Cytobacillus luteolus: one gene and its partner. The protein of the gene in region 1 interacts with the protein of each later gene in a pairwise test. Links are inferred from orthologs where the notes say so. Each region holds a gene or a part of one and is shown on either strand. Other genes may lie near its edges. The genes, in order: ndk and J2Z26_RS12240.

Region 1 (2,849 bases):
AAAAATTAATTATTTGTTAGGTTCATTCTACAAAAAAGATTGCATGTGAAAATAATAGGAACGTCCCTTTCCGCTGCAGGTACTTTCATATATGGTTCAATAAAATGTCTTTTTAAGAAATAACAAAAAAGAATCCATCTAGGATGAATCCTTTTTTATGTTTATTATTTCTTACGGTAAAAAAATGTATCCTCAGTATCGAAATTATAATGGCTTGGGTTGAATATTTGTTCTGTGCTTCCGACAAAAAAGATTCCATCCGTCTTAAGAGCATCACTAAATTTTTTGTATAAGAGATTTTTTGCTTCCTCAGTAAAATAAATTAAAACATTTCGACATACAATTAAGTCAAACTGTGTATCAAAGGGCTCTGCAAGGAGGTTGTGCTTTTTAAAGGTTACAGCCTTTTTAATATCGTCGCTAACTTTATAAAAGTCACCATCTGCTGTAAAATATTTTCGTTTCATATTCTCAGGCACTTCCTGAAGAGATCTTTCTGGGTATATACCCAACTTCGCTCTAGCAATTACATTTTCATCAATATCTGTTGCTAAAATAGAGATGCTTTGTAGTGGTAAGAAATTAGATAATATCATAGCAAGTGTATAAGGCTCTTCACCTGTAGAGCATGCAGCACTCCATATCTTTATACGTGGATTTTTATCTAAAAGCTTAGGAAGAATTTTCTGCTCCAAAACCTCCCACCTTTTACCATTCCGATAAAATTCAGACACATTAATCGTCATTCTATCTAAAAATTCCTGAAATAAAGCTTGTTCAGTAGACATTGCTTGATAATAGTCTTTGAAGCTTGTGTAACCCTTCTTCTCATACAAAGAAGTTAGTCTTCTTTTCATTTGAGCTTCTTTGTATAGGGAAAGGTCTATACCTGACTTTCGCTTTATCTTCATTATAAACTCTTCATAATCATGGGACATTACCATAGCTCCTCTTACAACGAAATATCTTATTAATTAGCTCTTTTTAAAAAATAATATAGTTTTCCAATTTGAACATAGATCGTTCCTTTTCGCTGCAGGCACTTGCTTTCCGCGGGGAGGAAGTCGAGCCTCCTCGACGTTCCGTCTGCGGGGTCTCGACCTTTCCTCAACTTCTGAGCAGGAGTCAAGTGCCTTCCGCTCCAATCCACTCTTCATTAAACTATTTTTAATTAGCAACATTCTTTACGAAGAGCCAAATAAATTTACAATAATTATAAGTTTAGTATATCTCATGTTAGTTGAAAAGAGGAGGAATTTATCGATATTTGTCATAAATCAGAAAGCTAAGAAAAGAAAAACGCTTGAGAGTAATCTCAAACGTTTATCTAATAAATATTTAATTCTAATTATTAGTAAATCCACTCGTTGATTTGGCGAGTATATTCTACTAACTCGTTTTCTTGAAAGAATAAACCGATTTCACGCTCAGCACTTGCAGGAGCATCTGAACCATGAATTACGTTTTTATCAATTGTTAAACCGAAATCTCCACGAATTGTTCCAGGAGCTGCATCTTTAGGGTTAGTTGCTCCCATCATTTGACGAGCAGTAGCAATCACATTTTCACCTTGCCATACCATAGCAAATACTGGTCCTGAAGTAATGAAGCTAGTTAGTGCTCCAAAGAATGGACGCTCTTTGTGTTCGCCGTAATGTTCCTCAGCAAGCTCAGGTGTAATTTGCATTAATTTAGCTCCAACTAATTGAAAGCCCTTTCTTTCAAAACGAGAAACGATTTCTCCGATTAATTGACGTTGAACACCGTCAGGTTTTACCATTAAGAATGTTTTTTCCATAATTTCCACCTCTATTAATTATGTATAGATTGTAATTTAACCAACCAAACAAAATACTATCATTATTTTGTTTGGTTATCAACTTTATCTGCCAATAATGTTAAAATTTTCGTTTACCGATAAATTTCGCAATGTTATAAAGCGTATTTCTTGCTCTATTTTGAGGTAGTTCTTTAAGTATTTTGTAAGCCTTCTCCAAGTATCTATTACTTATGTCAGTAGAGTAATCAATGGCACTTGATTGCTTAATAGCCCGGACCAGAGGTTGTATTTCTTCATAGGTTGTTGATTCAGAAATTTTATTAATTTGACTATTTAATACTGGATCTTGTAATGCAAATAGAACTGGCAAAGTAATATTCCCCTGTAAAAGATCACTTCCTGCCGGCTTACCTAGTTGCTCTTCTGTTGCTGTAAAATCTAATATATCATCGGTAATTTGAAAGGCCATGCCGACATAATACCCAAAAAGATATAACTTTCTATGTATGGATGCTGGTACATCAGATGCAACTGCACCAAGTTGGCAGCTAACAGCAATCAATAAGGCTGTTTTCCGTTTTATTCTACGCAAGTATGTACGAACATTTTGGTCAAAATTATATTTATCCCTAATTTGTTCAATCTCGCCAATATTTAGTTCTACCAAGGAATATGCTAAAATTTTATGAGCCTCGATTTGTTCAACTTTTGCCATTAACTCCAGAGAGCGCGCAAGGATATAATCACCAGTATAAACCGCAATTTTATTATCCCACTTTGCTTTTATCGTTGGCTTTCCCCTTCTCATACCTGCATCATCAATTACATCGTCATGAACCAATGAGGCCATATGAATGAGTTCAAGAGCGACAGCAACATGTTTAATTTTGTCGATATTGTAATCGCCAAATTTTCCAGCAAGTAAAACAAATACTGGACGAATTCGTTTACCTCCAGCCTGTAATAAATGCAAGCCAGCTTGTCTTAGCAATGGTTGCTCAGCCTGTATCGTTTCTTCCAGCTCTTTTTCAATTAAATTCAAGTCCGTATTCAAAAAAGAATACATCAT
Region 2 (11,090 bases), on another replicon or contig:
CCCTTTGGTTAATGCTTGTTGTAGCGCCTATAACAATGTTATTGGGTGTGGGTACAGCCATATACATGGAGGAATATGCAAAAAAAGGAAAACTCCAATCATTCATTCAAACAAATATCTCAAACCTGGCTGGTGTTCCTTCAATCGTATTTGGACTATTAGGTTTGACTATTTTTGTAAGAGGTGCTGATTTGGGTAATATCGTTTTAGCTGGTGGTTTAACGATGTCACTTCTTGTTCTGCCGATTGTGGTTGTAGCAAGCCAGGAGGCTATTCGTGCAGTACCTAATTTCTTGAAGGAAGCCTCATATGGAATGGGTGCAACTAAATGGCAAACAATCAGAACAGTTGTGTTACCTGCTTCCTTACCTGGCATTTTAACGGGGGCTATCTTAGCTTTATCAAGAGCAATTGGTGAAACGGCACCACTAGTAGTAATTGGTATTCCTGCATTATTAATTCCTTTACCAGATAGCATTTTTGATAAGTTCACAATTTTACCAATGCAGATTTACTACTGGACAATTGACTCAGCATTAGTTGCTGAATACGCAAATCTTGCTGCAGCTACAATTGTTGTTTTACTTTTTGTGTTATTGGTTATGAATTCAATTGCGGTTATTATCCGTAACAAGTTTCAGAAGAGATATTAATTGGGGGGCATTCTTTTATGGTGGTTATTGCCGATCGTGAAAATAAAGAGAAGATAGAAAGTACAACAAACAAGAAAGTAGTTTATGACACTAGAGATTTAAATTTATGGTACGGTGAAGATCAAGCATTAAAAAATATAAACCTTGCTATAAATGAAAATGAAGTTACCGCGATTATTGGACCTTCAGGTTGTGGTAAGTCTACTTATATAAAAACATTGAACCGTATGGTTGAGTTAGTTCCAACTGTACGTGTTTCTGGTGAAATTTTGTATAGAGAGAAAAATATATTTGATAAATCATATAAGGTTGAAGACCTTAGAACGAATGTAGGAATGGTATTCCAAAAACCAAATCCATTTCCAAAGTCGATTTATGATAATATCGCATACGGACCAAGAATTCATGGTATCAAAAACAAAAAGATTCTAGATGAAATTGTCGAAAAGAGCTTACGTGGTGCAGCAATTTGGAATGAAGTAAAAGATCGTTTAACTGAAAATGCATATGGGTTATCAGGAGGACAACAACAACGTCTATGTATAGCAAGATGTTTAGCAATTGAGCCTGATGTAATCTTAATGGATGAGCCAACCTCTGCTCTTGACCCAATTTCAACGTTAAAAGTAGAAGAACTTGTGCAGGAATTAAAGCAGAACTATAGTATTATTATAGTTACACATAATATGCAGCAAGCAGCACGTATCTCAGATAAAACAGCCTTTTTCTTAAGTGGTGAGGTTGTTGAATTTGATGAAACAGATAAAATTTTCTCAAACCCTGAGGATAAACGCACCGAAGATTATATTACAGGAAGATTTGGATGATTTATAAAAGAATTTCATGTCCGAGAGGTTAGACTTACCATCTAAAGAAGAGGTGTATTTATACTATGGCTATTAGAAGTTCTTTTGACAAAGATTTAACAAAGCTTAAAGACAGTTTACTTGAAATGGCATCGCTCGCTCGAACATCTGTTGAAGATTCAATTAAAGCATTGGCTGAATTAGATTTTGAAAAAGCAAAGCAAATTATTGAAGACGATGCAAAAATTAATCAATTAGATGAAAAAATTAATAACCTTGTTGTTCAATTAATTGCACAACAACAACCAGTTGCAACTGATTTACGTAAAATTATTGCTGCTTTAAAATTTTCCAATGATGTTGAGAGAATTGGTGATTTAGCAGTAAATATTTCTAAATCTATTCTACACATTGGTAACGGACCATTAATTAAACCAATTGTTGAGATTCCAAAAATGGCTGATATGGCTTTAGATATGCTATCAAAGGTTGTTGAAGCCTACATCAATGAGGATCCAGTTTTAGCAAGAGAAACTGCAGCTTCTGATGATGCAGTTGACGCATTATATGGTAAGTTAACTCAAGAGCTATTAGAACTGATGACAAAGAATCCACAGTCTATCAACCAAATTACACAGCTAGCCTTTGTTTGTCGCTATATCGAACGTATTGCTGATCATACAACCAATATGTCAGAACACATTATCTTCATGGTTAGAGCGAAACAGTACGACTTAAATACGTAAATAAAAAATCTCAAGCCTTCCTAAGCTTGAGATTTTTTTATTTGGTGATTATATCTGCAATCGTTTGAAAGCTCATGTCACTACTTAAGTCATATGTTCCTATTTGAATTAATGTATTTAATTCATTTTCAGTCAGATAAATATCAAACTCTTTTCCACTAGAAATAATCTGATTATCTTCTAATAAGTTTGCAATTTCGAGACTATTCATTCCAGAAACGATGATTAATGTAAAGTGTTTTAGAGATTCATCTTCTTTATCCTTTACAACTTCTTCTTTTTTCTCTGATTCAGGTTTAACAGAATCGTTCTTATTAGCATTAGTATCTTGCGTTTGAAGATCCTCGTACTCTTGTTGAGGTATTGCCACTAAGTCCTGGTTAGCGAGATAAAGCTCTAGGTCTTCTTTAGTTAACTTATTACCCTGTTGAGGTGTTAAGAAATGGACAGCGGATAATAGACAGGTCGCTATAATCATTCCCATTGCAATGCCACGTAGCATACTATTTGTCATAAGCCATTACTCTGCCTTTTTGCTCGTTCTGCTAACAAACGGACCTCTTCTGTAGGAAGGCCTGATTCCTTTGCAATCTGATCAAATGCCATCCCCTTTTCGATTTGAGTGAGTATGTACTCATTCTCATCTCGAATAGGTGATATAGGTTTGGGAATCTCCTGCTCATTAATCAACAGTTCCTCCTCGAGAATCTTCATCTTCTTTTTCAATTGATAAGTTTCGTGCATGAGTGTTAAAGAAAGCTGATCTACCTGCTCCTCAATTTCGTTTAGTTTATCTTTTCTAAAGAATGATACTAGTAAAAGCAGCACCGCAAATAGTAGTAATCCTATAATCATATATTCCATCATTTCACCTCAATCAAATATCTAAGTACATTTATACCATATTTAGCTAAATATCGACAATTTCTGAATGTTGAAACATTACTTTAAAAGGGTATACTTGAAAATAGACAGTAACGTTCGGATGAGGGGGTGAGAAGTTGAAAAAACAAAATAATACCTGGCAAGAGAACTTTAGTACATATACTTCTTATTCTTGTGAAGATCGCTTAACTGATGAAGAAGTAAAATCCCTTCGTTCCTTTAATCTTAATTTACCAGAAATAAACACAAACCAACTTCCATTAAAAGAAAAAGATGCACTAGCAATTTTAATGCTAAGCTGGGAGTTTCCCCCACATGTTGTTGGTGGTCTAGCACGTCACGTATATGACCTTTCAAGACACTTAGTCCATAAAGGACTTACCATTCATGTATTAACAACAACGCTAGATGGCGCACCTCTGTATGAGGTCATCGACGGTGTCCATGTACACCGTGTTTCTATAGGTGATTTTAATTCCATCCATTTCCTTAAGTGGGTTCGTGAATTAAATATTAAGTTGGCTGTTAAGGCTCTTGAGGTAATGGATCAATTTTCTATTCATTTGATTCATGCACATGACTGGCTTGTTGGTGAGGCTGCATTAACCCTTCAAACCATTCGAAGGAAGCCTCTTATGGTAACTATTCATGCAACTGAGTGGGGAAGAAATAATGGACTTTTTACGCAAACAAATCATTTAATACATGAAAAAGAACAAAGACTTGTTGATGAAGCAGATCATGTTATTGTTTGTAGTGACTACATGAAAAATGAGGTAGAATCAATCTTTTCGCTTACTCAACATGAGATTGATGTAATTCCAAATGGGGTTGACCCAAACCAATTTAAAGAGACGGATAATACCGAACTACTGACAGATAGTATTGGCAGACCGTATAGTCACCTTATTTTTTCTATCGGAAGAATTGTCAATGAAAAAGGATTTGAAATGATCATTGATGCTGCTCCTCAGATTATACAGCGTTACCCGTTATCCTTATTTTTAATTGCTGGGGAAGGTCCACTCTTAAAACGTTATCAAACCATTATTAACGAACGGGGTCTTGATCATCATATAAACTTTATCGGTTTTATTAATGATCAAGAACGAAATGCCCTATTTAAAAAATGTAATATTGCATTATTTCCGAGTACATACGAACCCTTTGGTATTGTTGCCTTAGAAGGAATGATCAATGGAAAACCAACTATCGTGTCTGATACAGGTGGATTGACAAGTATCATTGAAGACCATGTTACGGGCATAAAAATAAAACCAGGAGATGTAAATGACTTAACCGAAAAGATTCTTTATCTATTAGATAATGATGAAATTGCACACAGATTAGGGCTTAATGCGAAAGAAAAAGTTAAATCGAAGTACAACTGGCATAAAATTGCTGATGACACAAGTAGACTATATAAGGAATTACTTTTATCATCAACAATTAGGGGGTAAAGATACATGAAGGGTGTCATTATCGCCGGTGGGAAAGGTAAAAGATTACGACCTCTAACAGATAATCTACCAAAGCCCATGGTGCCTCTTTTAAATAAGCCTGTGATGGAATACAGCATTGATTTATTGAAACAACATGGAATAACTAGCATAGCCATAACAACCCACTATTTAAGTAAAAACATAAAAGATTACTTTGGTGATGGAAGTAGGCTCGGTGTATCATTATCTTATTTTCATGAAAACCAGCCAATGGGGACAGCTGGTGGTATACAAAATGCTAAAGATTTCTTAAACGAACCGTTTATTGTAGTTAGTGGTGATATCCTAACAGACATTAATTTAACTGAAGCGATTCAGTATCATTTAGAGAAAGGTGCACTTTTAACAATCTTATTAAAAGAGGTAGAAAACCCCTTGCAGTATGGTTTAGTACAGACAGATGACAAAGGAATAGTGTGTCGATTTTTAGAGAAGCCACTTGAATGGGAAGATGTTTTTACTAACACAGTTAATACTGGGATTTATATTGTAAGCCCTAATATATTCTCTTATTGGGGTAGTGAAACATTTTATGATTTTAGTCACGATCTATTTCCGAAGTTAATCGAGAATAAAGAGGGACTATACGGCTTTCTCTGTAATGGATATTGGTCTGATATAGGATGTTATGAACGCTATAGGCAAACTGAGCTTGATTTACTAGAGAGTAAGGTAAAAGTTAAAGTTGTAGGAAAACCACCTACATATGGGTTTATAAGAAGAAGGATGACTCAAAAAAAATATAAAGTTCGTATAAATAAGTCCATGTTTACGGCATTACGTATGAGTCATAAAAAATAAATACAAGGTAATTATAATGTAGAAAAAAATAAACTGGCATTTCGACAAGAAAAATGATATGATAATTAAGTCTGATTGAAGCTTTCGATTGTCCGAGCTTTCAGTATGGTCTTTTTACCTAAGATTATACTGTATTCGGAGGGTAGATAAGTTCAAATCCAATCTAAAAAATCATCTTTATAGATGAGTTCAATTTACATGTGTTTGGAGGGATATAACGATGCGTGTTAAAATCACTTTAGCTTGCACAGAAACTGGTGATCGTAACTATATTACAACTAAAAATAAGCGTAATAACCCAGATCGTCTTGAGATGAAAAAATACAGCCCAAGATTGAAAAAGGTAACTCTTCACCGTGAAACAAAGTAAGCAGTAGGAATTTAATTCCTACTGTTTTTTTTATTGTTCGATAGTTGGTGTTTTGAGTAACGAATCCGTATTGAGAGGTTATTTGGATAGGTTCAGGTAGGGTTTGTCAAACGTATAGACAGGTTCTTCTGACGCATTAAAGTGAGGTGCTCATCTCTCATTTTGATTGCTGAAACCATATAGAAAATTAAGTGGAGATTTTCCGGCTAAATACAGAATGGAACTCGTTTCGAGGTAAATAAGTGGAGATTTTCCGTTTATTCAAGGCAAACTACCACAATTTCACGTTTTTTGAGTCAATAAGCGGAATTTCTCCGTCTATTTGAGCTATTTATATTAAAATTACTAAATTAAGCGGAATTCTTCCATCTATTAATCAAACCGGGTCATTAACCTGCCTCCCTAATCGATAAGAGCGAATCCTCATTGTTCCAGATGCAGGAACTAGCATCTTTTTTTCGACTAGTTGAGTAAGTACTTTTTTTACCGTCTTGTCACTTAGCTTTAAATACTTCTCGACTTCTGTTGGGGTTATGTCTTTTCCTTTTCGAATCACAAGCCTAAGTACTTCCTTTTCAAGTAAGGACAGAGATGTCTGGTCCAGCTCATCACCTAGCCATCGACCCTATCACTTGCTGAACAACCTGTTGGCATCTACGGGGGTTCTCTTTTACTTGGTCAAAAGAAAAGCGGATCACGGTCCATTTATCAATCACCAGTTGGTTTTGTCGGTCTAGGTTGTCGGAAAATTGCCATCTGCTGATGTTTTTTAGGTGAAAACCATATCCGTCGACGTCTAAGCAAATCCGGATACCAGGACGAATATAAGCAAAATCCAAATACCTCTTGCCATCCTTGAAATCATCAACTTCATATTCAGGATGAAGATACTTAAATTTGTAAATGGCCACCACACTTGCTTCAAAAACAACATTTCGGCCTGTTGGTGACCTTCTTGTAGGCGCCGCAACCGTTCACCGGTTCTTGCCTGTAAGTGAGTATTTAAAAAGGCCAGATATTCTTCTTCAAATCCCATACACCCCTCTCCTATCTAATAGAACATTCACAACATAGACATTTAATAATTCCAATGAATCATCTCATCTAGCCTTTTCCATCCTTAAGGAGTGGTTTTTGGTCAAAATCTATTTTATTTTTGATAAGGTTTAGTTTAACCTAATCCAAACATGTCCGAATCAAGAGGTGACACGGACAGGTTCAAAACAGTTGAGCAAACGAGTTCGATACCACAAATTATAAAATTTCCCAAACTTCATGTCCTTCATATTTAGCTAATTATGATAAAATTATTTTAGATAAGTCAGGGGGTGTAGTTGGTGAAAACGAAAAAACAGCTACGTGCGGAGATTAAAGATGAGATTTTATCACTATCTGAACAGTCTCGTTTAATGTTATCAGCTGATATTACAGAGAATGTAGTGAAAATGGATGAGTGGATTCAGTCTGATACCATTGGAATAACAATCTCAGGGGAAATCGAACCAAATACTTTAGAGCTTATTAAAGAAGCATGGAATTCTAATAAGAGAGTTGTCGTCCCGAAGTGCCATCCAGCTACTAAGACAATGACATTTCACGAAATAACCTCCTTTGATCAATTAGAGGTTGTCTACTTTGGATTAAAGGAACCTATTGAGGCTTTGACAAAAGAAGTGAATCAAGATGAAATCCAACTTCTATTTGTACCTGGGTTATACTTTACAGCTAAAGGTTATCGACTAGGACATGGTGGGGGTTATTATGATCGGTACTTGGAAGCATATAAAGGGACTACGGTAGCCCTGGCTTTCCCAATTCAGTTTATAGATGAACTTCCAATTGAATCTTTTGATTTGCCTGTAAATAAGATTGTTACCACCACACAGGTAATAAACTGCCATGAGTGAGCTCATTCTACCTTCTATTCTTAGCGTAATTGTTGCGGTTATTGGATATAAATTAAAATCCTTAACTAAATTAGGTGGTTTTGCAACGACACTTGTAGGAATTTCTGTTGCAATCGGTTTTGGGTATGGTGGATTGATGCTATTAGGGGCTTTTTTTGCAAGCTCAAGTCTGTGGAGTAAATATAAAAGTGATTATAAAGAAAAACATATTTCCGGAAAGATTGAAAAAGGAGAGCAGCGGGATGGTGTTCAAGTGATGGCTAATGGCGGTGTACCTGCCATTCTAGGAATAGCAATGGCTGTTTTTCCTTCACCGATGTTGTTTTCTGCATTTATTGCATCAATCGCTGCAGCTAACGCTGATACTTGGGCATCTGAAATAGGTTCATTAAGTAAAAAAAGACCATTTTTGATTACTAGCCTTAAGCAAGTGGATCCTGGTACATCTGGTGCTGTATCCAGTTTAGGGACAATTGCTGCCTTGTTTGGGTCTATATTTATTTGTCTTTTGTCTTACTTGTACTGGGACGTAACGATCTACATAACCGTACTATTAGTTTTTGTTGGTTTTGCCGGTAATATCATGGATACACTTTTAGGGGCAACAGTCCAGGTAAGTTTCAAGTGTAACGTTTGTAATGTTGAAACAGAAAAGACCATTCACTGTGATTGTAGAACTGTTCAACATAAAGGGTACCCGGCTATAAATAATGATTTAGTTAATTTCCTATCTATTTTATTTTCAGCCATCATTGCGGGTCTTATCTCGTTCTTATTTTTAATGTAAGTTTAACTCCCTCCATTTCTTAAAGTTTTGCCAGCCTTCGTTCAGTATAAAAAAAGGTGAAACTTCAAAAAATAAGATGAGGAGGGATATACGATGTTAAATGGTATTACAAGACTCTTTGTTATACTCGGAGGAGTATACGCTTTTTACCGTTACCGTTATAAGATAATGAATGGCTTACTTGGTAACCCATCCATACGAAGATATTTTGTCTCGATTGCAATGAATATTCCTTTCTTACGAGATCGCTTTATGAGACAGGCATTTCGTTACTAAAAAACTCCAACAAAGGCTTTCGACTAAAGACGAACTTACAACTCTTTAATCGAAAGCCCAATTTTTTTATAAATAGATCAGTTAAAGCTTAGGATTTATTGTAATACTGCTGGAAAATGACCTATGTCCAGAGTTATGTTATTCTACCGAATAACACCTTTGTATATTACTTAACCTTTAATTGAAGGGAAAAGGTAGAAATGAAATGGGAAATCATTTGCTTTGACCTTGATAATACAATCATTAATTATGAAAAAACATTTGAAAGAACAATGACATACTGCCTTGCTTTGTTATTAGCCGAAAATAAAAGCCAGCAAGAGATTTCTATTACACAGTGGTTTACAATCTTTAAAAAATATTGTGATTTATACTGGCCTGCATATTCACAAAAAGCAATGAGTAGACAAGAATACAGAAGAGCAAGATTTATTTCATCCATGGAAGAACTGGGAATTCGAACTACTATTCATCAAGCCGACCGGCTGCAAGAATTGTTTCATAAACATGTTGCCCAATTTGTAGTCCCCTTCAAAGGTATAGAGACCATGTTAGAGTGGCTTAAATTGAGTGGTAAGAAACTAGGAATCATAACTAATGGTAATAGCGAAATACAATATAACAAGCTTAAGAAGGCGGGACTATATCCTTTTTTTGAAAGTATTATCATTTCAGACGCAGTTAAAGTAGCGAAGCCATCTGCTCAAATCTTTGATATTGCAAAAGAAAGACTTGGTACAAAAAATGATCGGTGTGTGTATGTAGGTGATTCCTGGGAACTCGATGTTGAAGGTGCGACCAACGCAAAGTGGGATGCTATATATTTTAATACAAGGAATGAAAAACCTGTTATGCAAAAAGGGACCAGCATAGAGGTTAGAAGTGTTTCTGAATTATCCAATCTATTGTTAAAATAGAAAGGGGGGAACTAATGGTTTTTAGACAAGATTATACCTTTTGGAAGCTGACTAGAACGTTGGTTCTTGAAAAGGAATACCGAGTATTGCAGATATCAACAACAAGTCAGGAAATATGGCTAGAATCATCTGAACGGGATTTACCTAAGTTAGTTCGCATACTACGTTATGATTTAGACTGGGGAAATTGGATGCAACGAGACATGGAGAATACCCTTCAAAAAGTTAGAAGTGTTAGTAAGCAACTTGGTCTTAAAAAGATAGACGTAGCTAATATATATGTGTCCACCTACCCACCTGTTGATGATTATCAAAATAGACTTGAAGAACCTTTACATATCAAAGATAATCGAACAAAAATAAATATGAAAACCTTCCTTCTTCACGCGGATTCAGCAAAAGAAGATAGTCGACCACAACTTTTAGCAGATTTCTCAATTGAAGACTTCAAAAATACCCCTGGTCCTCTAATTGATACTAGCGGCATTGAGGCATTGAAAAGGGAAGTGCTACAGGAAACACAAAGAAGGATTAAAAGTGAACAACGTATTTTCCAATATAGTAAACCATTTTTCACCTATTTTTTTATCACAATACAGCTCATTATGTATGTACTTCTTGAACTACGCGGAGGAAGTACAAACATAGATACACTATTAGCGTTTGGTGCAAAAGAAAATAACTTAATATTAAATGGAGAATGGTGGCGATTTTTCACACCTATTGTATTACATATAGGAATCTTCCATTTATTAATGAACACACTTGCTCTCTATTTTCTTGGAAGTGCAGTTGAACGTATTTTTGGTAGGACTCGTTTTTTAATTTTGTATATTTTTGCCGGATTTGCTGGAAGTTTGGGGAGTTTTATATTTAGTTCATCTATTTCAGCCGGTGCCTCTGGGGCAATATTTGGATTATTTGGAGCCTTATTATTTTTTGGAATGTCCTATCCAAAACTGTTCTTCAGGACTATGGGCAACAATATCATTACTATAATAATCATCAATTTAGCATTTGGATTTATCGTACCCGGCATTGATAATGCAGGACATATTGGGGGATTAATAGGTGGTTTTCTAGCTTCAGGGATTGTTTCATTACCAGAGAAAAAGTTATATAAAAATAGCGTTTTTTATTTTATTTTAACTGTGTTACTAACGGTTTCATTTCTCATTATAGGATTTGGAATTTAGAGTGGATGTGTTATTATTGCTTATTTTAAAATGAGTAATAATTTTCACACCACTTTTTTTATTGTGTTCTAGGAAGTGGAAATTGCCCAAGAAATAATAGTAGTATAGTTATTTTCTTGTTGGTTAATTAATATTATGCAATCTTTACCATTTCATGTATGTATTCCCATAAATAAGTCAAAGATGGACGTGAAGGAACTACGTACAATTGTTTAGCGTGAGAAAGGTGCGCCTCTTTCTTTCG

Evidence for each region.
Region 2: the proteins of ndk (region 1) and J2Z26_RS12240 interact in binary tests that used the Escherichia coli proteins (3 or more experiments, as listed by UniProt). The link is inferred for Cytobacillus luteolus from one-to-one orthologs.

The regions. Positions count from the first base shown.
Region 1 is NZ_JAGGKM010000003.1:172,124-174,972, reverse strand. What follows is about bases 76-2,849. They hold ndk (nucleoside-diphosphate kinase), read right to left. Parts: upstream 1,799-2,849; coding sequence 1,352-1,798; downstream 76-1,351. Other genes in these bases: hepT (heptaprenyl diphosphate synthase component II), read right to left, coding at 1,899-2,849; J2Z26_RS09310 (CheR family methyltransferase), read right to left, coding at 165-938. UniProt on the Escherichia coli protein: Major role in the synthesis of nucleoside triphosphates other than ATP. The ATP gamma phosphate is transferred to the NDP beta phosphate via a ping-pong mechanism, using a phosphorylated active-site intermediate.
Region 2 is NZ_JAGGKM010000004.1:36,465-47,554, reverse strand. The notes cover bases 6,185-8,885. They hold J2Z26_RS12240 (5-formyltetrahydrofolate cyclo-ligase), read left to right. Parts: upstream 6,185-7,100; coding sequence 7,101-7,670; downstream 7,671-8,885. Other genes in these bases: J2Z26_RS12230 (hypothetical protein), read left to right, coding at 8,551-8,733; J2Z26_RS12235 (DUF92 domain-containing protein), read left to right, coding at 7,663-8,457; J2Z26_RS22135 (hypothetical protein), read right to left, coding at 6,560-6,799; J2Z26_RS22140 (BlaI/MecI/CopY family transcriptional regulator), read right to left, coding at 6,185-6,352. In the rest of the region: phosphate ABC transporter permease PstA, read left to right, coding at 1-653; phosphate ABC transporter ATP-binding protein PstB, read left to right, coding at 671-1,480; phosphate signaling complex protein PhoU, read left to right, coding at 1,546-2,205; J2Z26_RS12270 (hypothetical protein), read right to left, coding at 2,243-2,719; J2Z26_RS12265 (hypothetical protein), read right to left, coding at 2,716-3,069; J2Z26_RS12260 (glycosyltransferase family 4 protein), read left to right, coding at 3,207-4,550; J2Z26_RS12255 (nucleotidyltransferase family protein), read left to right, coding at 4,557-5,393; rpmG (50S ribosomal protein L33), read left to right, coding at 5,614-5,763; more of J2Z26_RS22140, read right to left, coding at 6,140-6,184; J2Z26_RS12225 (HAD family hydrolase), read left to right, coding at 8,934-9,650; J2Z26_RS12220 (rhomboid family intramembrane serine protease), read left to right, coding at 9,665-10,846. UniProt on the Escherichia coli protein: Involved in the removal of 5-formyltetrahydrofolate.